Regions from separate parts of the Streptomyces sp. B3I8 genome, predicted to be linked through region 3. Evidence: riboswitches for the same ligand, from Rfam matches in the RefSeq annotation. Region 3 holds a riboswitch; each other region holds the start of a gene.
The links. Region 3 has a riboswitch for cobalamin ahead of QFZ64_RS23170 (ribonucleoside-diphosphate reductase subunit alpha). Riboswitches for the same ligand answer to the same signal wherever they lie in the genome.
Positions count from the first base shown of each region.

Region 1: it holds a riboswitch for cobalamin, as region 3 does, so the genes downstream of both, QFZ64_RS08665 (cobalamin biosynthesis protein) here and QFZ64_RS23170 (ribonucleoside-diphosphate reductase subunit alpha) in region 3, are expected to answer to the same signal.
Region 2: it holds a riboswitch for cobalamin, as region 3 does, so the genes downstream of both, QFZ64_RS26565 (HoxN/HupN/NixA family nickel/cobalt transporter) here and QFZ64_RS23170 (ribonucleoside-diphosphate reductase subunit alpha) in region 3, are expected to answer to the same signal.

Region 1 is NZ_JAUSYN010000002.1:1,425,113-1,432,446, reverse strand. Features, by position in the region: gene QFZ64_RS08670 (cobyric acid synthase) at 1-950, opposite strand, end outside; gene QFZ64_RS08665 (cobalamin biosynthesis protein) at 947-1,951, opposite strand; cobalamin riboswitch at 2,051-2,192, opposite strand; gene QFZ64_RS08660 (hypothetical protein) at 2,362-2,577, opposite strand; gene QFZ64_RS08655 (inorganic phosphate transporter) at 2,590-3,939, opposite strand; gene QFZ64_RS08650 (lysozyme) at 4,119-4,841, opposite strand; gene QFZ64_RS08645 (class II aldolase/adducin family protein) at 5,083-5,820, shown strand; gene QFZ64_RS08640 (alpha/beta hydrolase) at 5,888-7,030, shown strand; gene QFZ64_RS08635 (hypothetical protein) at 7,279-7,334, shown strand, end outside.
Region 2 is NZ_JAUSYN010000002.1:5,504,718-5,512,051, reverse strand. Features, by position in the region: gene QFZ64_RS26580 (ATP-binding protein) at 1-981, opposite strand, end outside; gene QFZ64_RS26575 (cell division protein SepF) at 1,141-1,542, opposite strand; gene QFZ64_RS26570 (metalloregulator ArsR/SmtB family transcription factor) at 1,674-2,027, opposite strand; cobalamin riboswitch at 2,208-2,417, shown strand; gene QFZ64_RS26565 (HoxN/HupN/NixA family nickel/cobalt transporter) at 2,445-3,590, shown strand; gene modA (molybdate ABC transporter substrate-binding protein) at 3,887-4,705, shown strand; gene modB (molybdate ABC transporter permease subunit) at 4,702-5,577, shown strand; gene QFZ64_RS26550 (ABC transporter ATP-binding protein) at 5,574-6,686, shown strand; gene QFZ64_RS26545 (hypothetical protein) at 6,726-7,334, opposite strand, start outside.
Region 3 is NZ_JAUSYN010000002.1:4,701,954-4,709,287, forward strand. Features, by position in the region: gene QFZ64_RS23150 (cytochrome P450) at 1-660, shown strand, start outside; gene QFZ64_RS23155 (GlxA family transcriptional regulator) at 829-1,830, opposite strand; gene QFZ64_RS23160 (hypothetical protein) at 1,924-2,169, shown strand; gene QFZ64_RS23165 (ribonucleotide-diphosphate reductase subunit beta) at 2,082-3,038, opposite strand; gene QFZ64_RS23170 (ribonucleoside-diphosphate reductase subunit alpha) at 3,095-5,524, opposite strand; cobalamin riboswitch at 5,649-5,785, opposite strand; gene mctP (monocarboxylate uptake permease MctP) at 5,921-7,334, opposite strand, start outside.

The sequences.
Region 1 (7,334 bases), 3.3 Mb from region 3:
TCCTCCGGCCGGTCCACGAACCGCACGACGACACCGGGTTCGGCGGCGAGCGCGTCGACGTCCGTGAAGTTGGACATCAGCGGGAGCGCGCACACGGCGACCCGCAGCACGTCCTCGCCGACCGGCGGCGCGGTGTTCGACTCCCGGACGGTCCCGCGCGACGAGACCCTCCCCCAAGCTCTCAACTTCGTTCGAGCAGGGGGGACCCCCATTCCGTCCTCCTCGTCGATGCCGAGGCCGTGCCGGAACGGGAGCACGCCGTACGTGGACCGGCCGGTGAGTCCGTGCAGCATGTCGAGGCCGGGTTCGAGCAGCGAGACGTCGCCCCGGAACTTGTTGACGAGGAACCCGGCGACCAGCTCCTGGTCCGCGCGGGAGAGCAGGGCGACGGTGCCGAAGAAGGAGGCGAAGACCCCGCCCCGGTCGATGTCGCCGACGACGACCACGGGGAGCCTCGCGTTCCGCGCGATCCCCATGTTGACGATGTCGGTCCGGCGCAGATTGATCTCGGCCGGGCTGCCCGCGCCCTCGCAGATCACCGCGTCGTACGTGGCGCGCAGCTCGGCCAGGGAGTCGAGCACGGTGCCGAGCAACTCCCGCTGCCGCCCGCCGTGGTAGCCGCGGGCGCTCATCTCGCCGACCGGCCGGCCGAGCAGCACCACCTGGCTGCTCCGCTCGCCGCCCGGCTTGAGCAGCACGGGGTTCATCAGCGCGGTCGGCTCGATCCGGCAGGCCTGGGCCTGCATGGCCTGCGCCCGCCCGATCTCGGCGCCCTCACGCGTGACGAACGAGTTGAGGGACATGTTCTGCGCCTTGAACGGCGCGACCTTGACGCCGCGCCGCGCCAGCCACCGGCAGATCCCGGCGGTGACGACGCTCTTCCCGGCGTCGGAGGTGGTCCCGGCGACGAGCAGCCCGCCACCGGTCCGACGGTCGGTACCGCCGCTCATGATGTACGCCCCTTCGCCGTCGCCCTCGTGTGCGCGCCTGTGTTCGCGCTTGCGTTCGCCCGGCGGCTGCGGCTCCCGAACGCGAGCCGCACGCCCGCGCACACGCCCAGCGCGAGCCAGTTCACGCGCCGCGAGAGCCGCGCCGCACGCTCGATGTCCGCCACCCGCACGGCGCGCCCGGCGCCATTGAGCAGCGGACGGTGCTCCACGCGCCCTCCGTACGACAACGTGCCGCCCAGCCGCACCCCGAGCGCCCCCGCGAAGGAGGCCTCGACGGGACCGGCGTTGGGGCTCGGATGCCGGCCCGCGTCCGCCCGCCAGGCCCGTACCGCACCCCGGGGGTCCGGACCGGCGACGGCCGCGAGGACGGCGGTGAGCCGCGCCCCCGGTGCACCGGCCAGGTCGTCCAGCCGCGCGGAGGCCCACCCGTACCGCAGATGACGGGGGGAACGGTGACCGACCATGGCGTCCAGCGTGTTGACGGCCCGGAAGCCGAGCAGTCCCGGCACACCGGCGACGGCACCCCATACGAGGGCGCCCACGACGGCGTCGGAGGTGTTCTCGGCGACGGACTCGACGACGGCCCGCGCGATTCCGTCGGCGTCCAGCGCCTGCGGGTCGCGCCCGCACAGGTGCGGCAGCCGCGCCCGGGCGGCGTCCACGTCACCGGCCTCCAGCGCCCGCCCCACCGCCCGCGCCTCCCGCACGAGCGAAGTGCCGCCGACGACGGCCCAGGTGGCGGTCGCGGTCAGGGCGACGGAGGCGACGGGGGAGCGGCGTACGGCGCGCGCGGCGAGGGCTCCGAGCGCGGTGGCGCCACCGGCGCACACCAGGGTGTGCAGCGCGCCCCGGCCTCGGTGATCACGCCACAGCGCACGCTCCACGGCTGCCGCGGCCCGCCCGAACACGGCGACGGGATGCCCGCGGCGCGGATCGCCGAGGAGCAGGTCGCCGAGGAGGCCGGCAGTGGCGCCGTACGCGTAGAGGCGTTCGGCACCCACGGGGTCAACCGGCCGTGGGATCGGTCAGGGTGTCGCTGATGAACCTCGGTCGGCAGCCGCGCATGGCGAAGTGTCCTCACTCAGGGTGTCCACGCCCTGGTTCGACGAGACCGGCGGTGAGAGTTCCTGGCTCCCGGGGATGTCTACCCCGGTGACAGTGGCGGGACCGCGCCGGATTCGCACCGGCTTCCTCTCCTGCCGCCGTATTGGCTTCGGCAGTTCACCACGCCCCCCGACACCAGTCAACCTGGCCCTGACCTGCTGTGCGGAGTCCCACACGTACGCCGGCGCCCGTCCCGGGGGCATGCGAAGGGGGGTGGGGACGAAAACCGCCCCCACCCCCCTCACGTCGTCGCGCCATCACGCTCGCGGGGTCACATGGTCACGTGGTCACGTGGGTTCACGGTCCGTCAGGCCACGATCAGTTGGATGCCGTACGCGACCGCGGCCGCACACGCGGCGAAGCACGCGTACGCCCCCGTGGTGGCGAGCACTGCGCTCCCGCCCCGCGCGGACTCCTTCTTGGTGAGTCCCACGATGCCGAGCGTGAACAGACCCACCAGTCCCACCGTCACCACGAGAGAGACCCCGAACACTGATCCGAGCGCTACCCAGTCGATCTTCATGATGTCCGTTCCTCACACCGCGGCGGGACGAGTCGGTTCCGCCGCGGACCCGGTGTCCGGAGCGGGAATGGTGGTCTGCAACCCCGTGGCCACCGTGCCGCCGGCGGCCGTGGCGACGGCAGGTGCGGCGGCGACAGCCGTGCCGACGACGGTCGCCCCGGCGCCGTCCGCGGCGATGATCGGGCCCGCCGGCGGCGGCGCCACCGCGGCGATGGCCGCGGTCACGACGCCCGGCGACTCGACGTCGACGTCTGCGACGGAGTCCAGGTCATTGACGTTGTCCACGGTCACCGGCTTGCGGCGGGACAGCACCCAGATCGTCCCCGCCCCCGCGAGCAGCAGCGCGCCGGTCACGACCGTGCCCCACGTGCCCTGCTTGGTGAGCAGTTCCGCCCCGGCGCCGACCAGTCCCGCCGCGGGCAGCGTCAGGCACCAGGCGACGACCATGCGGGTCGCGGTGGACCAGCGGACCACCGCGCCCCGGCGGCCGAGTCCGGAGCCCATCACCGCGCCGGAGCAGACCTGGGTGGTGGAGAGCGAGAAGCCGATGTGGGAGGAGGCGAGGATCGCCGTCGCCGCACTGGTCTGCGCGGCGAATCCCTGCGGCGGCGCCAGGTCGGTCAGCCCCTTGCCGAGGGTCCGGATGATCCGCCAGCCGCCCAGGTAGGTGCCGAGCGCTATGGCCGTGCCCGCCGAGAAGATCACCCACATCGGCGGGTTGGAACCGGGGGAGAGGACGCCGCCGGTGACCAGGGCGAGGGTGATGATGCCCATGGTCTTCTGCGCGTCGTTGGTGCCGTGCGCGAGGGAGACCAGGCCGGCCGAGGCGATCTGCCCGGCCCGGTACCCCTTCGCGGTGGCCTTCTCGTCGGCCCGATTGCCGATGGCGTACGTCAGCCGGGTCGCCAGCATCGCGGCGAGACCGGCCACGACCGGCGCGGCGACCGCGGGAAGGAGGATCTTGGTGACGACGGTCGAGCCGTTCACCGACGACCAGCCGGCCGACATGACCGCCGCGCCGATCAGACCGCCGAACAGTGCGTGGGAGGAGCTGGAGGGGAGACCCAGCAGCCAGGTCAGCAGATTCCACAGGATCGCGCCGACGAGAGCGGCGAAGATCACTTCGGTTCGAAGGCCCTCTTCGTCGATGATGCCGCCGGAGATCGTCTTGGCGACCTCCACGGAGAGGAACGCGCCGACGAGGTTCAGCACGGCGGACATGGCCACCGCCGTCTTGGGCCTCAGAGCGCCGGTCGAGATGGTGGTGGCCATCGCGTTGGCCGTGTCGTGGAAACCGTTCGTGAAGTCGAACGCGAGTGCGGTGACAATCACGATACCCAGGAGGAGCGTGATGTGTTCCATTTACCCAGGCTTCTGTTGGACGTCAGTGGCCCTTGGACCGTAGGCAACCTGGGTGAACGGCAGGTGAACTGGGGCAGGCGGTGTGGTGACCCCAACGAGGTGCCGGGGTTCCGCTTACCCGGCGGCGTCCGGGTACCGGTCCCGACGGTGCCCGGGTGCCGCCGCTCCCCGAGGGCACCTCAGCCGCGCGCGAACCGCTTCAGTCCGGCGAGGGAACCGTGGAAGACGTTCTGGTCGCCGGGCAGGGTGCCCTTGGTGGCGTACTGCCAGAACGTCCAGGTCGTCCAGCCGCCGGGCAGGGCGCCCGTGTCGGAGGCGTCGTGCCGGGCGATCCACAGCGCGTGGTCACCGGCGAAGACGGTGCTGTCACCGGTGCACAGCCGCCACCAGTCGGCCGTGGTGTACAGCACGGGGCGGCGCCCGGTCAGCCCCAGTACCTCGTCGCTGAACGACCTGATCCAGCGCACCATGGCGGTCCTGCCCAGCCCGTAGCACCTCTGCGTGCCGTACGGGTTGTACTCCATGTCCAGCGCGGGCGGCAGGGTCCGCCCGTCCGCGCGCCAGGCACCGCCGTTGCGCACGAAGTACGCCGCCTGCGCGGCACCGGAGGACCTGTCGGGCACCGCGAAGTGGTACGCGCCCCGCAGGATGCCGGCGGCGCGCGCCCCGGCGTACTGCTCCTCGAAGGCGGGGTTGCGGTAGTCGGTGGACTCGGTCGCCTTGACGTAGACGAACCGCGCCCCGTCCCCTCCCGCCCGTGTCCAGTCGACGCCGCGCTGGTGCGAGGAGACGTCGTGTCCCCTCGGCGGGTCGGCGGCGGCGCGGGCGGACCCCGCTCCGACGGCGAGGAGCGCGGCGCAGAGGGCGAGCGTGAAGGCGCGGGCGGTGGGGCGTGCGGTCATGAATCCCCCGGTGAGTGTGGTGCGGGCGGGCGCCGGGGACTGTCGTGCGCGTGGCGTGCATGCGTCGCGCAAGCCGTGTGTACGCGCCCGCGCACGGACGGTCCCGCGGAAGCCCCAGAGAGTAATCGAAGGTCACCGTAAATCAGCCCATCATCATTCAATCGGCTCATAGAGGGGTGTTCGCGGGCGTAAGCGCCGGTGTACACGCCGGGACGCGCGCATTGCCTGGCATGATCGCGCCATGGCTGAGCAGCGACGGGAACGTGAACGGCGGCAGGGGGAACGTCGGCGGGGGAAAGGGAAGCGACAGGAGGACCGGGCGGTCGGCGGGGACGAGGTGGACCGTGCCTGGGACGCCCTCGTCGCCACCGCCCGCCGGACGGTCGCCGACGGACTGGTCGTCGGCACCTCGGGCAACGTGTCGGTACGGGTGGGGGACACGGTGCTGGTCACCCCCACGGGGGTGCCGTACGACAGGCTGGGCCCCGATGACGCGGTCGGCGTCGGACTCGACGGCCGTCAGGTGCTCGGCACGCTGCGGCCGACCAGCGAACTCCCCATGCACCTCGCGGTGTACCGCGACACCGGCGCACGCGCGATCGTGCACACGCACGCGGTGCACTCGACGGCGGTCTCCACCCTCGTCCGCGAACTGCCGCTGATCCACTACATGGCCGCGGCCCTCGGCGGCCCGGTCCGGGTCGCCCCCTATGCCACGTACGGCACCGCCGAACTGGCCGGGAACGTGCTCCGCGCCCTCGCCGGCCGCACCGCCTGCCTGCTGCAGAACCACGGCACCCTCGCCCACGGCGACACCCTCGACCAGGCGTACGACCGCACGGCACAACTGGAATGGATGTGCCGGCTCTGGCTCATCGCGACCGCGTCACCCGCGGGCCCGCCCAGCCTCCTGACGCCGTCCCAACTGGACGAGGTCACCGCCGGTTTGCGGAACTACGGGCAACCGGACGCCCCCTGAGGGGCGCTCGGAGGCGTTCCGGGGCGCTCCGCTGGCCGAAGCCCGCCTCAACCACGACACTGGACCGGTGCGCACTGTCAGGCCGACGGCCGCCGCCGTCACCGTAGCCCTCGCGGCCGGCCTCGTCGGCGTCGGCGCCGCCGGCGTCGCGGCCGGCCGCCTCGCCGCCGACGCCGCGCTCAAGGCGCCCCCCGGCCGCCCCCTGCCCACCGAACCCCGCCTCACCGTGCACGCCACGGCCGCGGGCCAGATCACCCTGACCCGTGCCCTCGCCTCCCGGCGCCCCGGCACCTACGGCCTCGTCGGCAACGGCGTGCACGCGGTCGTCGGCCAGGTCCTCCCCGGGGCCCCGCCCTCCGCCGACACGGTCGTACGCCGCCTCGAACGCGTCACCCACGGCACGCTGGAGACCGGCGACAGGGTCAGGTTCACCCCCGCCCTGTACCTCGGCGACCCGGGCACCGCCCTCGGGCTCGACCACACCGACGTGGACGTGCCCGGCGAACTCGGCCCGCTCCCGGCGTGGTGCGTGCCGGGCGCGCGGGACACCTGGGTGATCGCCGTGCACGGGCTCGGTGCCACCCGGGTCCACTCGATGAACCTGATGCGCTTCCTGCACGGCGACCGCTTCACCGTCCTCGCCCCCGCCCACCGGGGGGATCCGGACGCGCCCCGCCCGCCGGACGGTCTGCACCACCTCGGGGACACCGAGTGGCGGGACGTGGACGCCGCGCTCCACCACGCCGTGCGCCACGGCGCCCGGCAGGTGGTGCTGTACGGCTGGTCGACCGGCGCGACCATGGCGCTGACCACCGCGGCCCGCTCCGAGCTGCGGGACCGCGTGGTGGGGCTGGTGCTCGACTCGCCCGTGCTCGACCGGGAGGCGACGCTGCGCGCGCTGGCCGCCGCACGGCACACGCCCGGCTTCCTGCTGCCGCTCGCGGTACGAGCTGCCCAGGCAAGGATGCGGTGGGACGCGCAGCGGCTGCGGCAGGCGGTGGACCCGGCGCGGCTCACGAAGCCCGTGCTGATCCTCCACGGGCCGGGGGACTCCGTCGCACCCTGGGGGACCTCGCGGCGGCTGGCGGCGCAGCGGCCGGAACTGGTCACGCTGCACGTGGTGCGGGAGGGGGCGCACGGTGCCATGTGGAACGCCGACCCCGAGGGGTACGAGGACGCGTTGCGGCGCTTCCTGACCCCACTGGTGTGACCTCGCTGGTGTGACTGCACCGGTGCGACCCCATTGGTTCGCCTCACTGGTGCGAGTCGCCGACCGACCGCGCCTCGCGCCCCGGAGGGGTGCGCCCGGGCCGCCGTCACCTCTTGTCGCGGTTCGGCCCGGTTTGCTTCCGGTTGGCGGGTCGCGGGACGGTGGTTGCGCAGCCCCCGCGGTGCGGCGGGGGGCCGGCATCCGCATTCCGTTTGGGTTTTCGGACCGTCAACCGGAAGACTGCCCCTGTGACGTCCCGTACCCCGCGCGACTCCAGGCTCCGTCTCGTCCGCCCGCGGCCCCT
Region 2 (7,334 bases), 800 kb from region 3:
CTCCCCGACGGGGTCCACCTCCAGGACTCCGGGCCCGGTGAGCAGCACCAACGCCATGGCCAAGTAACGCAGTTCGCCGTCGCCGAGCAGTTCCAGCGGTGTGGCCGGGGAGCCGTCGCCGCGGTCCACGCGGGCCCGTAGCCGGCCGTCGTCGTCCCTCTCCGCCCGTAGGCCGGTCACCGTGCCCGCGATGCCGGCGCGGACGGCGGCGACCAGCAGCGCGTGCCGCTGCCCGCACTCCTCGCGGGTCCGGGACAGCACGTCGGCGAGGTTGTCGCAGCCGGGCAGCAGCCGGCCGGCACCGGGTTCCACCGGGCCGCGCATCCGCTCGGGGCGCGGATCGCAGGGGAACACCGAGCGCAGGGCGACCACCATCTGCTCGGCCGCCGCCAGTACCCTGCGCTGCCCGTCCGTGCCCCCGGCGACGCGCAAGGGGAGCAGAGCGGTGCCGAGCCGGTCGTCGGGCAGCGGGCCCCTGGTCACCGGGGCGGCGCCGGCGGTGTGCCAGGCGGCCTGCACCACGGGACGGCCGGGGTCGCGCAGCGCGGACTGCAGGAGCGGCACTCCACCGGCTGTCAACCGTTCGCCGACGAGGCGTAGTTCGGGTTCGACCTGGACGGCCACGTCGAGACGTACGGGGCCGACCGGGCCGTCGGCGGTGCAGCCGATGCGAAAGCCGCGGCGGCGCTGGGGGTCGGGGCGGGCGGAACGGGGCACGCACGTTCCCGGAGCCGGGAACGCCTCGGCGAGGTCGGCCCCGGCGGCGAGCCGGGCGAGCGCGGCGTAGGCCTCCAGGGCGCGGGACTTGCCACTGCCGCTGGGCCCGGCGAGGAGGGTGAAGCGGTGCAGGGGGAGGCTGACGCGGCGGTGCCCGGCGTAGGCGGAGAGGTTGAGTTCGGTGAGGTGGGGGCGGAGGGTGGCGGGGGTCCGCGCGGGGACGGGGTCGGCCCGGGTGCCTGCGGGCGGTGGGGGCGCGTGCATGCGGGGACCGTAGACGGCGGCGCGGCTGGCGAACCGTTCCGCTGCGAAGGGCTTCGCACGAACGGGGTACGGAACGGGATCGGTTGCCGGACTGCCGGACTGCCGTGCTGCCGTGCCGATGGGATGCCGGGGCGCGGAGGCGGGGACGGCCCCGCACGCTCAACTCGGCCGCGCGGCCCCCGTATGGGACGGAGTGACCTCCGTGTCGGGCGGGGTCAGCAGAAAGACGTTCTTGTCCACGCGGTGCATGCCGCTGGTCAGGCCGAAGACGACGCCCGTGCTGAAGTCGAGGACGCGCTTGGCGACCTCCGTCTCCGCGTTGGTGAGGTCGAGGAGGACCGGGACCCCGGCCATCAGTGTCTCGGCGACGTCGCGGGCGTCCGCGAACACGTTGACCCGTAGGACGACGAACCTGCGCCTGGCCTCCGTCTCGGCCTCGGCGTAGGCCCGGTGGTCGTAGGAGCGGTGGTCCACCGCCGACGGCCAGGAGTCCCGGCCACGCAGCGGCACGACCTGGGCGAGCCCCTCCCATTGTTCGTCGGTGACATCGTGGCTGTTCACCGGCCCTCCCCGTCGGCTCGCACTGGTCGTCTGCACGGGGCATATTCTTACGTATCGTCACCCGATCGGCCGAACGCGACACGGTCCGCGACGCCTCTGGTGCAGGCACCCGCCCGCCACGGCGGGGTATTTCAGGTGGTTCTGACCAGTTTCAACAGCTCCAGCATGACCGGGTCGATCACCCGGTAGCGCACGATCCGCCCCTGCCGCTCCCCCGCCACCACCTCCGCCGTCCGCAGCAGCCGCAGCGCCTGCGAGACCGCCGGGTCGTTCATGCCGGTGGCGATGGCGAGGTCGGAGACGGCGAGCGGGCCCGTCCGGTCCAGCGCCAGCAGGAGGGAGAGCCGACCGGGGTCGGCGAGCAGGGAGAAGCGGTCGGCCCAGGCGCGTACGGCCTCCGGCTCACCGATGGCGGCGATGGCGTCGCACACCCGGTGGCCGTCGATGGTGCGCCGGTCCGCACGGTCGGCGGGGACGAGATGCATGCGGGCATTGTTCCAGGCGGACGGCGGACCGCGGCCGGTTCCGCGCTTTCGGTCCGCCGGTTCCGCGCTTTCCGGCCGAGGAAGGCCGGGGACGGACCTGGCAGGTGATTCGCCGCACCCGCCACCGCACCCGCAACACCTGCGCAGATATGCAGTCTTGCAGGTGATGACGGACGGGCCCTATGGTGGCCGGGCCGTGGTGTTCGGGAAGACCGGTGCAGGCCCCCTCGGGGGTCGAGTCCGGAGCGGCCCTCGCCACTGTGATCGGGGAGTTCCCGTCCCTGCCGCCCCCGGGCGGCGCCACTGGCCGTGCGTACGCGTGGCTGGGAAGGTTGGGGCGGGCGCGTCGACCCGTCAGCCAGGAGACCGGCCACGGCATCTCACGAAGTGATCCACGAGGTGCTGGAGCGTGACCGAATGACCCTGCCCGCGCGCCCTTCCGCGCATTCCTCCACGACCCCCGCGACCCCCGGGGCCACCGCCGCCCCCACCGGTTCCTTCCGCTGGCGGCGCGAGGACACCGTCCGTACCGCCGGGCTGCTGGCGGTGATCCTGGCCCTGCACGTGGTGGCGTTCGGGGTGCTGTTCCTGCTGGTGGTGCCCGAGCACTACGAGGTCGGCTCCAAGGCCTTCGGCATCGGACTCGGCATCACCGCCTACACGCTGGGCATGCGGCACGCCTTCGACGCCGACCACATCGCGGCCATCGACAACACCACCCGCAAGCTCATGGCCGACGGCAAGCGCCCGGTGTCGGTCGGGTTCTGGTTCGCGCTGGGGCACTCCAGCGTGGTGGTGGTCATGGCCGCGCTGGTGGCCGGCGGCACGGCGCTCGCGGGCACGCTGCTCAACGAGGGCTCGCGCACGCACCAGACGCTCGGCGTCGTCGGCACCACCGTCTCGGGCGGCTTCCTGTATCTGATCGCCGCGCTGAACCTGGTCGCGCTGCTCGGCATCCTGCGGGTGTTCCGGGCGATGCGGGCGGGAACGTACGACGAGGCGGAGCTGGAGGCGCACCTGGACTCGCGCGGCTTCATGAACCGGATCCTGGGCCGCCTCACCCGCTCCGTCAGCCGCCCCGGGCAGATGTTCCCGCTCGGTTTCCTCTTCGGGCTCGGCTTCGACACCGCGACCGAGGTGACGCTGATGGTGATGGCGGGCAGCGGCGCGGCGGCCGGACTGCCCTGGTACGCGGTCCTGTGCCTGCCGCTGCTGTTCGCCGCCGGGATGAGCCTGTTCGACACGCTGGACGGCACGTTCATGAACTTCGCCTACCAGTGGGCGTTCGCCAACCCCGTGCGCAAGGTGTTCTACAACCTCACGATCACCGGGCTGTCGATCGCCGTCGCCTTCCTGATCGGCACGATCGAACTGGTCGGCGTCCTGCACGAGAAGCTCGACCTGACGGACTCCGTGACCGGCTGGATCGCCGGTCTGGACCTCGACAACGTCGGATACGTCATCGCCGGGCTGTTCGTGGTGGTGTGGGCACTGGCCCTCACCTACTGGCGCCTGGCCCGGGTCGAACAGCGCTGGTCACCGCGGACCGCCGACGGCAACTGAGGGCTCACCTCTCACCGGGGGGCACGGCCGGCCTGGCCGGGCGTGCGCCCCGGCGAGGAGTGCCGGCGCCGGGTTCGGGATCTTGTACGGACGTCGGGGGCGCGCTCGCTCGCGTCCACGCGGTGGAACCACGGCCCGGCGCTGATCCTCTGCTCCCACGCGGGCGCACATGCCACCTTGCTCCACTGACTGTGTTCGCTCCTGCTGGCTACATGGGGATTCATGGCTGGCAGGTGCGGCGTTATGATCAGAGTGGCCATGAGGTGTGACGCCCAGGCAATGGGAGACCTTCAGTGATGATCCGTACGTCCCGCCGTGCCCGTCGACGGATGCTCGCCGGGGTCGGTGTCGCCGCCGTGTTGGTGACGGCCGGCGCATGTTCGTCCGACTCCGGCGGCTCCGACGACGCGAGCGCCTCCGGCGGCGGCCCGGCGAAGCCCTCCGGGACCGTGACCGTGTTCGCGGCGGCCTCGCTGCAGGAGAGCTTCACCGCGCTGGGGAAGAAGTTCGAGAAGGAGTACCCGGGCACGAAGGTCACCTTCAACTTCGGCGGCAGCGACAGTCTCGCCGCCGGGATCACCGAGGGCGCCCCCGCCGACGTGTTCGCCTCGGCCAGCCCGAAGACGATGAAGACGGTGACGGACGCCGGGGACGCCGCCGGTACGCCGTCGACCTTCGTGCGGAACCGTCTGGAGATCGCCGCCCTGCCCGGCAACCCGGACAGGATCGCCTCCTTGAAGGACCTGACCAGGCCGGGGCTGAAGGTCGTGCTGTGCGCCAAGACCGTGCCGTGCGGTGCGGCCGCGCAGACCGCGCTGGAGGCGAGCGGCCTGAAACTCACCCCCGTCTCGTACGAGCAGGACGTCAAGAGCGCGCTGACCAAGGTGGAGCTGAAGGAGGCCGACGCGGCGATCGTCTACCGCACCGATGTGAAGGCGGCGGGTGACAAGGTGGAGGGCGTGGAGTTCCCCGAATCGGCCGAGGCCGTCAACGACTGTCCGATCGTCTCGTTGAAGCACGCCGGGAACACGGCCGGGGCGAAGGCGTTCATCGCCCTGGTGAAGTCGGCGGCGGGACAGAAAGTGATGACCACGTCCGGATTCCTCTCGCCGTGAGTCCGTCACCCGCGCCCGCCGAGGCGGACGGCGGACCGGCCCCCTCCGGACGGTTCCGGCGGGGGCGCCCGGCGCGTGGTGGCCGTCGCCGTCGGACCGGCGCGCCGTTGCCGTTGCTGCTGCCCGCCCTGGTGGGCGTCTGCTTCCTGCTGCTGCCGCTGCTCGCCCTGCTGATCCGGGCCCCCTGGCGCGACCTGCCGGACCAGCTCACCAGTGCGCAGGTGTGGCAGGCGCTGCGGCTCTCGCTGCTGAGCGCGACGGCCGCGACCGCCGTCAGCCTCGTCCTGGGCGTGCCGCTGGCCTGGCTGCTGGCCCGTACCGAGTTCCCCGGGCGCGGGCTGCTGCGGGCGCTGGTGACGCTGCCGCTGGTGCTGCCGCCGGTGGTGGGCGGTGTGGCGCTGCTGCTGGCGCTCGGCCGCAACGGCGTGGCCGGGCGGTGGCTGGACGAGTGGTTCGGGATCACGCTGCCGTTCACGACGACGGGCGTGGTGCTGGCGGAGGCGTTCGTGGCGATGCCGTTCCTGGTGATCAGCGTGGAGGGCACGTTGCGGGCGGCCGACCCGCGCTACGAGGAGGCGGCCGCCACCCTGGGGGCCTCCCGTTTCACCGCGTTCCGCCGGGTCACGCTGCCGCTGATCGCGCCCGGCGTGCTGGCGGGCGCGGTGCTGGCGTGGGCGCGGGCGCTGGGCGAGTTCGGGGCGACGATCACCTTCGCCGGCAACTTCCCCGGCCGTACGCAGACGATGCCGCTCGCGGTGTACCTGGCATTGCAGAACGACCCGGCGGCGGCGATCGCGCTGAGCCTTGTGCTGCTCGCGGTGTCGATCGCGGTGCTCGCGGGACTGCGCGACCGCTGGCTGACGGCCTCATGAGCACGGTGGACGAGCCCGTGCCGCCCGTGGCGACCGGCGCCCGCGAGGGCCTCGACGCGCACCTGGTCGTCGTGCGCGGCTCCTTCCGGCTCGACGTCACGCTGCGCGCCGCGCCCGGCGAAGTGGTCGCGCTGCTCGGCCCGAACGGCGCGGGCAAGACGACCGCGTTGCGGGCGCTGGCCGGCCTGGTCCCGCTGTCCGCCGACGGTGCCGGCGGCGGCAGCGGTGGCCGGCTGCGGCTGGACGGGGTGGCACTGGACCGTACGCCGCCCGACTCCCGCCCCGTCGGTGTCGTCTTCCAGGACTACCTCCTCTTCCCGCACCTGACCGCGCTCGACAACGTGGCGTTCGGGCCGCGCTGCCGGGGCGCCTCCAAGGCCGAGGCGCGGGCGCAGGCCGCCGAGTGGCTGGCTCGGCTGGGGCTGGCGGAGCACGCGGGCGCCAAGCCGCGCCGGCTCTCCGGCGGCCAGGCTCAGCGGGTCGCGCTCGCCCGGGCGCTGGCGACCCGGCCCCGGCTGCTCCTCCTCGACGAGCCGCTGGCCGCGCTCGACGCCCGCACCCGGCTGGAGGTGCGGGCCGAACTGCGGCGCCGGCTGGCCGAGTTCGAGGCGGTCGCGGTGCTCGTCACGCACGACCCGCTGGACGCGATGGTGCTCGCCGACCGCCTTGTGGTGGTGGAGGACGGCCACGTGGTGCAGGAGGGCCCGCCGACCGACGTCGCCCGGCATCCGCGTACGGACTACATCGCCCGGCTGGTCGGGCTGAACCTGTACCGGGGGGAGGCCGAGGGCCACACCGTACGGCTGCTCGACGGAGGCCCGTCGATCACGACGTCGGAGAAGCTGTCCGGCCCGGCGTTCGTGGCGTTCCCGCCCGGCGCGGTCACCCTGCACAGCGAGCGCCCGGTCGGCGCCAGCGCCCGCAACCTGTGGCGCTGCGAGGTGGCGGGCCTGGAGACCCACGCCGACCAGATCCGCGCCGACCTCACCGGCGACCTCCGTGTCCTGGCCGACCTGACGACGGTCTCCGCGGCCCAACTGGACCTGCGGCCCGGCGCGACGGTCTGGGCGACGGTGAAGGCGACGCAGACACACGCGTACCCGGCTTGAGGGGGCGCCCCGACGAGAGGCGTCCCGCCAGGGGCGCGTTCAGGGGCGCGGGGAACCGCGCGACAAGCCACGACGCGCCCACACCCACACACCCCCGTACCGATGCACCGCCCACCCCCGCGCGAACCCCGGCGGCTCACCGCCCGCCTCCCCGAGCACCGCCACCGGCCCCCGCGCGGCCGCCGCCACGATCTCCCCCACCGTGCTGTTCTCGTTGTGCCCGCTGACCTCCGCCGACGCGCACCCCGCGTAGTACGCGACGGGAATCGCCTCACGCCCCGTCACCACGCACGGCGGCCGCACCCCGAGCCCGTGCAGCGCAGCCGCCGTACGCGCCCACGCCCGCCGCCCCGCCGCCGACCGCTCCACCACCCCGTCGAGCACCGCGTACTGCGCCGCGAGGTGCCCGGCGAGCCCCGCCGCGACCAGTACCCGCGCGGCCGTACGCCACCGGCCGGACCCGGCGGTCACCAGCCGCAGCACCGCCACGGCGACCGGGAGCGAGAGCAGCGCGTAGGCCGGGAGGAGGAAGCGCGGGGCGGCGTAGCCGATGAGGAACAGGTAGGGGAGCGCGACGGTCGTGGCGCAGGCCGACGCGGTCAGGACGGCCGGTGCCGTACGCCGGGCGCGGACCGCGACGATCGCGCC
Region 3 (7,334 bases):
GATTTGCTGACGGCTTTGCTGGCGGCGAAGGACGAGAATGACGAGCCCATCGGGGAACAGGAGATCCACGACCAGGTCGTCGCGATACTCACGCCCGGAAGCGAGACCGTGGCCTCCACGGTCATGTGGCTGCTTCAGGTTCTCGCGGCCCACCCCGAACAGGCCGAAAAGGTGGCAGCGGAGGTCGAGTCCGTCACCGGCGGCCGGCCCGTCGCATTCGCGGACGTACGCAGTCTGACGCACACCAACAATGTCGTCGTCGAGGCGATGCGGCTGCGTCCCGCGGTATGGATTCTCACCCGCCGGGCGGTGACCGAGACGGAACTCGGCGGGTTCCGCATTCCGGCCGGCGCCGACATCGTGTACAGCCCGTACGCGATCCAGCGCGACCCGAGGTCGTACGACCGGAACCTGGAGTTCGACCCCGACCGATGGCTTCCGGAGCGCGCCAGGGACGTACCCAAGCACGCCATGAGCCCGTTCAGCACGGGCAACCGCAAGTGCCCCAGCGACCACTTCTCGATGGCCCAGCTCACGCTGATCACGGCCGCCGTGGCGCGCACCTGGCGGCTCGAACAGGTCGCGGGTTCGAACGACGCGACCCGGGTGGGCATCACCCTGCGCCCGCACCGGCTGCTGCTCAGGCCCGTCCCCAGGTGAGGCCGCGTCGGGCGCGGAGTTGACGCGACGAGGCCGGGCGGGTGCCGGGAGAATGCCCGGACCGCCGGCCAAGAAGGGGCGGGTGTCCGGCACCGGCCAAGAAGGGGCGGGTGCCCGGCACCGGCCAAGAGGGGGCGGGTGTCCTGTGGTCCGGGCACCCGCCCTCTCTCAGGCGGCCGCCCCCGGTTCCGTCTCCGGCTCCGTGATCCGGGCCGCCGGGCCCCGGAACGTGCGCCGGTACGCCTGCGGGGTCGTGCCCAGCGCGCGCACGAACTGGTGGCGCAGGGCCGCCGCGTTGCCGAACCCGGTGCGGCCCGCGATCGCGTCTGTCGTCTCGTCGGTGCCCTCCAGCAGCCGCTGGGCCAGCAGCACCCGCTGGCGCAGGATCCAGCGGTACGGGGTGGTGCCCGTCTCCTGCTGGAAGCGGCGGGCGAAGGTGCGCGGCGACATGTGGGCGCGGGTGGCGAGCTGCTCGACCGTCACCTCCTCGTCGAGGTGCCGCTCCATCCAGATCAGCACCTCCCCGACGGTGTCGCACCGGTTTCGGGGCAGCGGGCGCTCGATGAACTGCGCCTGGCCGCCGTCCCGGTGCGGCGGCACGACCATCCGCCGGGCGATCCGGTTCGCCACCTCCTGGCCCTGCTCCTTGCGCACCAGGTGCAGACAGGCGTCGATCCCGGCGGCCGTGCCGGCGGAGGTGATCACGGGGTCCTCGTCCACGTAGAGCACGTCCGGCTCGACCCGTGCCCGCGGGTGAAGCCGGGCGAGGTGCTCCGCGTGCCGCCAGTGCGCCGCGCAGCGCCGGCCGTCGAGCAGCCCGGCGGCACCCAGTACGAAGACGCCGGAGCACACGCTGAGCACCCGGGCGCCCCGCCCGGCGGCCTCGCGCAGCGCCCGGAGCAGTTCGGGCGGGAAGTCGCGGGTCTCGAAGCCGTCGCCCGCGGGTACGGCGACCAGGTCGGCCTCCGCCAGCCGCTCCAGACCGTACGGCGTGGAGAAGGTCAGGCCCGGCACATGGGTGCCGAGCCTCGGGCCCTCGGCGGAGACCACCGCGAAGTCGTACACGGGCAGCCCCTCGTCGCTCCGGTCGATCCCGAAGACCTCGCACACGACGGCCAGTTCGAAGGGGTGGACGCCGTCCAGCATGACGGCGGCGACATTGCGCAGCATGGGAACAGTGTGCCTCGGCGGTGGCAGGAAATCGAGGGTGTGCGGCAGTCCTGCCACTGACGCCGGGGAGCCCGCGGCGCGAAGGTGGGACACATGGACACGACACACGCACAGGCACTCGTCGGAATGCTGGCCGTCCTCGGCCTCCTCGCCCTGATCACCCTGCCCGCCCTGATCGGCGTCGTCCACGATCGGCGCGTGGACCGGCAGATCAGGGCGGCCCGGGAACAGCGGGAGGGGGAGGAGAGCGGTCAGAAGTCCTCGTCGAAGCCGACCGAGCCCTCCACCGCGACCTGGTACGCCGACGCCCGGCGCTCGAAGAAGTTGGTCAACTCCTGAACACCCTGGAGTTCCATGAAGGAGAACGGGTTCTCCGAGCCGTACACGGGAGCGAAACCGAGCCGCACCAGCCGCTGGTCGGCGACGCACTCCAGGTACTGCCGCATGGACTCGGTGTTCATCCCCGGGAGGCCGTCACCGCACAGGTCGCGCGCGAACTGCAGCTCGGCCTCGACGGCCTCCCGCAGCATGTCGGTCACCTGCAGGCGGAGCTCCTCGTCGAAGAGGCCGGGCTCCTCCTTGCGGACGGTGTCGACCACGTCGAACGCGAACGACATGTGCATCGTCTCGTCCCGGAAGACCCAGTTGGTGCCGGTGGCCAGGCCGTGCAGCAGCCCCCGGGCCCGGAACCAGTAGACGTAGGCGAACGCGCCGTAGAAGAACAGACCCTCGATGCACGCGGCGAAGCAGATCAGGTTCAGCAGGAAGCGCCGGCGGTCGGCCCTCGTCTCCAGCCGGTCCAGTCTCTCCACCGAGTCCATCCACCGGAAGCAGAACTCGGCCTTCTCCCGGATGGAGGGGATGTTCTCCACGGCCGCGAAGGCCGCGGCCCGGTCGTCGGGGTCCGGCAGGTAGGTGTCGAGGAGCGTCAGATAGAACTGGACGTGGACGGCCTCCTCGAAGAGCTGGCGGGACAGGTAGAGCCGGGCCTCGGGGGAGTTGATGTGCTTGTAGAGGGTCAGCACCAGGTTGTTCGCGACGATCGAGTCACCGGTGGCGAAGAAGGCCACCAGCCGGCCGATGAGGTGCTGTTCCTCGGGGCTGAGCCGGGCGAGGTCGGCGACGTCCGAGTGGAGGTCGACCTCCTCCACGTGCCAGGTGTTCTTGATCGCGTCCCGGTAGCGCTCGTAGAAGTCCGGGTAGCGCATGGGACGCAGGGTCAGTTCGAAGCCCGGGTCGAGCAGGTTCTTCGTGCGGTCGTTCGTCACTGGCAGGCCTCGCAGGACTCGGGGTTCTCCAGGGAGCAGGCGATCGCCTCGGGATCGGGGGCGGCCTGCACGGGGACGGTGGCACGGGCGGCCGCACGCGCGATCCGCGTCGCCGGACGCGAACGCAGGTAGTAGGTGGTCTTCAACCCCTGCTTCCAGGCGTACGCGTACATCGAGGAGAGCTTCCCGATGGTCGGCGTCTCCAGGAACAGGTTCAGCGACTGGGCCTGGTCGAGGTAGGGGGTGCGGGCGGCGGCCATGTCGATCAGGCCGCGCTGCGGGATCTCCCAGGCGGTGCGGTACAGGCGCCGCACGTCCTCGGGGATCCGGGCGAGGTCCCGCACGGAGCCGTTGGACTCGCGCAGCGCCTCACGGGTGCGGGCGTCCCACACGCCGAGCCGCTTGAGATCGTCCACCAGGTACGAGTTGACCTGGAGGAACTCGCCGGACAGCGTCTCGCGCTTGAACAGGTTGGACACCTGCGGCTCGATGCATTCGTAGACACCGGCGATCGAGGCGATGGTCGCGGTCGGCGCGACCGCGAGGAGCAGGGAGTTGCGCAGCCCGGTCGTGGCCATGCGCGCGCGCAGCGCCGCCCAGCGCTTCGGCCAGGTGAACTCCACGCCGTAGTGGTCGGGATGCAGCACGCCCCGGGCCGTACGGGTCTCCTCCCAGGCCGGCGCGGGCCCGTTGCGCTCGGCGAGGTCGGCGGAGGTCTCGTACGCGGCGAGCATGATCCGCTCGGCGACGCGGGTGGACAGGGCCTTCGCCGCGGGCGAGTCGAAGGGCAGGCGCAGTTGGAAGAAGACGTCCTGCAGGCCCATCACGCCCAGGCCGACCGGACGCCAGCGGGCGTTGGAGCGCCCGGCCTGCTCGGTCGGGTAGAAGTTGATGTCGACGACCCGGTCGAGGAAGGTGACGGCGGTGCGGACGGCGGCGTCCAGCCGCTCCCAGTCCATGTCGCCGCCCGCCCGGTTGACGAAGGCGCCGAGATTGACCGAGCCCAGGTTGCAGACCGCCGTCTCCCCGTCGTCCGTGACCTCGAGGATCTCCGTGCACAGATTGGAGGAGTGCACGACGTGGCCCGGGGTCGCGGTCTGGTTCGCCGTCCGGTTGGCGGTGTCCTTGAAGGTCATCCAACCGGTGCCGGTCGCCGCCAGGGTGCGCATCATGCGGCCGTACAGCTCGCGGGCGGGCAGCGTCCTGCGGGCGAGCCCGGCCTCCTCCGCCCCGCGGTAGGCCGCGTCGAACTCCTCGCCCCACAGGTCGACCAGTTCCGGTACGTCGGCGGGGGAGAACAGTGACCAGTCCGCGTCGGCCTCGACCCGGCGCATGAACTCGTCCGGGATCCAGTGCGCGAGGTTGAGGTTGTGGGTGCGGCGGGCGTCCTCGCCGGTGTTGTCGCGCAGTTCGAGGAACTCCTCGATGTCCGCGTGCCAGGTCTCCAGGTAGACCGCGGCCGCGCCCTTGCGCCGGCCGCCCTGGTTCACGGCGGCGACCGAGGCGTCCAGGGTCTTCAGGAACGGCACGATCCCGCCCGAGTGCCCGTTGGTGCCGCGGATCAGGGCGCCGCGGGAACGGATGCGCGAGTACGCGATGCCGATGCCGCCCGCGTGCTTGGAGAGGCGGGCGACCTGGTGGTAGCGGGCGTAGATCGAGTCCAGCTCGTCCTCGGGGGAGTCGAGGAGGAAGCAGGAGGACATCTGGGGGTGACGGGTCCCGGAGTTGAACAGGGTGGGGGAGGAGGGCAGGTACTCCAGGCGGCTCATCAGGCCGTGGAGCGCGGCCACTTCGTCGACGGCACGGTCCGTGCCGTCCGCGCGGGGACGGGCCCCCTCCTCGGTCTCGGCGAGCCCCGCGGCCACCCGCAGCAGGAAGTGCTGGGGCGTCTCGATCACCTTGCGGGTGACGGGGTGGCGCAGCAGATAGCGGGTGTACAGGGTGCGCAGGCCGAAGTAGCCGAAGCGGTCGTCGGCGTCGGGGTCGACGAGCGCGTCCAGCCGTGCGGCGTGGCGGCGGACGAACGCGGCGGTCCGGTCGGCGACGAGGCCCTCCCGGTGGCCGACGGCCACGGAGGAGGTGAACGACGTGACGCCCTGGGAGGCGGCCTCGGTACGGATGCCGAGCGTCAGCAGGCGGGCGGCCAGCCGGGAGTGGGCGGGGTCCTCGGAGATGAGGCCGGCGGCCGCCTCGGTCGCCAGTTCGCGCAGCTCGTCCTCGTCGGCGTGCCGGGAGCGGCCGCGCAGGGCCGCGGCGGCGACCCGGCCGGGGTCGGCGTCGGGGAGGTCGGCGGTCAGCGCGGTGAGGGTCCGCAGGAGGGCGGCGCCGGGACCGTCCGGACCGTCGGGGCTGTTCGAGCCGTCGAGGCCACCGGGTTCCTCGGTCGCGGGGGATGCCGGGGCCGGTCGGGCCGGGGCGGTGGTCATGGGTGCTCTCCCTCGTTCGGCACGGGCCATGACGAGGACAGGGAGCAACATGCCGGCGCGCGGGGTGCGCCGGGTCGCGTCCCCGGCCCACTCCACGAGGCCCGGACGTCAGGCACCCGGCCGGACGGCCGGGCGCGCTGCCGGCAGGTCCTCGGACTCGACCCCTACGCGCGAACGCGTGGCCACACCGTTGCGGGACAGCTCCGGATTCACACCGGATTCCCCTGCGTCGGCAGCGCTGCTGAGCATACATGTTGTGCCGGAGGGGTGGGGGAGGGCCCAGATGTTGTGTCGGGCGTGCTGCCGACCGAAGCCGACTCCCTCAGGCGGCCCGCGTGCGAAGGCCGTGGCCGCCCCTTACGGGCGGCCACGGCCTTCAGCGACGTGTTCGGCGGACTAGTGCGACGTCCCCGCCGTCGCCGGCGGCAGCTCCGGCTCGACGCCGGGGGCGCCGACGTCCACCGTGTAGTCGTCCGCCGTCGTCTCGTCGACGCCCTCCGGCGCCTTCACCGCCCGCAGGACGAACGTCAGCACCACCGTCACCACCGCGTTCAGCACGAACGCGGTGAGACCGATGTAGCCGATCTGCCCGATGCCGGGGATGTCGTCCGAGGACCCGCCGAAGTGCGCCTGCGTCGGCGAGGCCACCCCGTACGCGGCCAACGTGCCGTACACCATGCCGACCGCCCAGCCCGCCAGCAGCGCCCACCGGTGGAACCAGCGGGTGAACAGGCCGCCCACCAGCGCCGGGAACGTCTGCAGGATCCAGATGCCGCCGAGGAGCTGGAAGTTGATCGCCACCGTCTTGTCCATCGTCAGGACGAAGACGAGCGCGCCCACCTTCACCAGCAGCGAGACGAGCTTGGAGACCTGGGCCTCCTGCTTCGGCGTCGCGTCCGGCTTGATGAAGTCCCTGTAGATGTTGCGGGTGAAGAGGTTCGCCGCCGCGATCGACATGATCGCCGCGGGGACGAGCGCGCCGATCCCGATGGCCGCGAAGGCCACGCCCGCGAACCAGTCCGGGAACATGTTCTCGAAGAGCTGCGGAATGGCCAGCTGGCCGTTCTTCACGGTGATCCCGTCCGCGATCGCCATGAAGCCCAGCAGCGCCAGCAGACCCAGCATCAGCGAGTACAGCGGCAGGATCGTGGTGTTGCGCCGGATCACCTCACGGCTGCGCGAGGACAGCGTCGCCGTGATCGAGTGCGGGTACATGAACAGCGCCAGCGCCGAGCCGAGCGCGAGCGTGGCGTACGTCCACTGGCCGCCCGCGGCCGGGATCACGCCGCCCGCGCCGGCCTTGGCGAACTTCTCGCTCGCCGAGGCGAAGATGTCGTCGAAGCCGCCGAGCTTGATCGGGATGTAGATGATCGCGACCGCGATGACGATGTAGATGAGCGCGTCCTTGACGAACGCGATCAGCGCGGGGGCACGCAGTCCGGAGGAGTACGTGTACGCGGCCAGGACGCCGAAGGCGATCAGCAGCGGCAGGTCCTTCACGAACCAGTTGGTGTTCTCGCCGCCGCCCACGCCCATCACGTCGAGCACCGCCTGGATGCCGACGAGCTGGAGCGCGATGTACGGCATCGTCGCCAGGATGCCGGTCACGGCCACCGCGAGCGAGAGCCCCTTGGAGCCGAACCGCCCGCGCACGAAGTCGGACGTGGTGACGTACCCGTGCCGGTGGCTGACGGACCACAGCCGCGGCAGGAACGTGAAGACCAGCGGGTACACCAGGATCGTGTACGGCACGGCGAAGAACCCGGAGGCGCCGGCCGCGTAGATCGCGGCGGGCACGGCCACGAAGGTG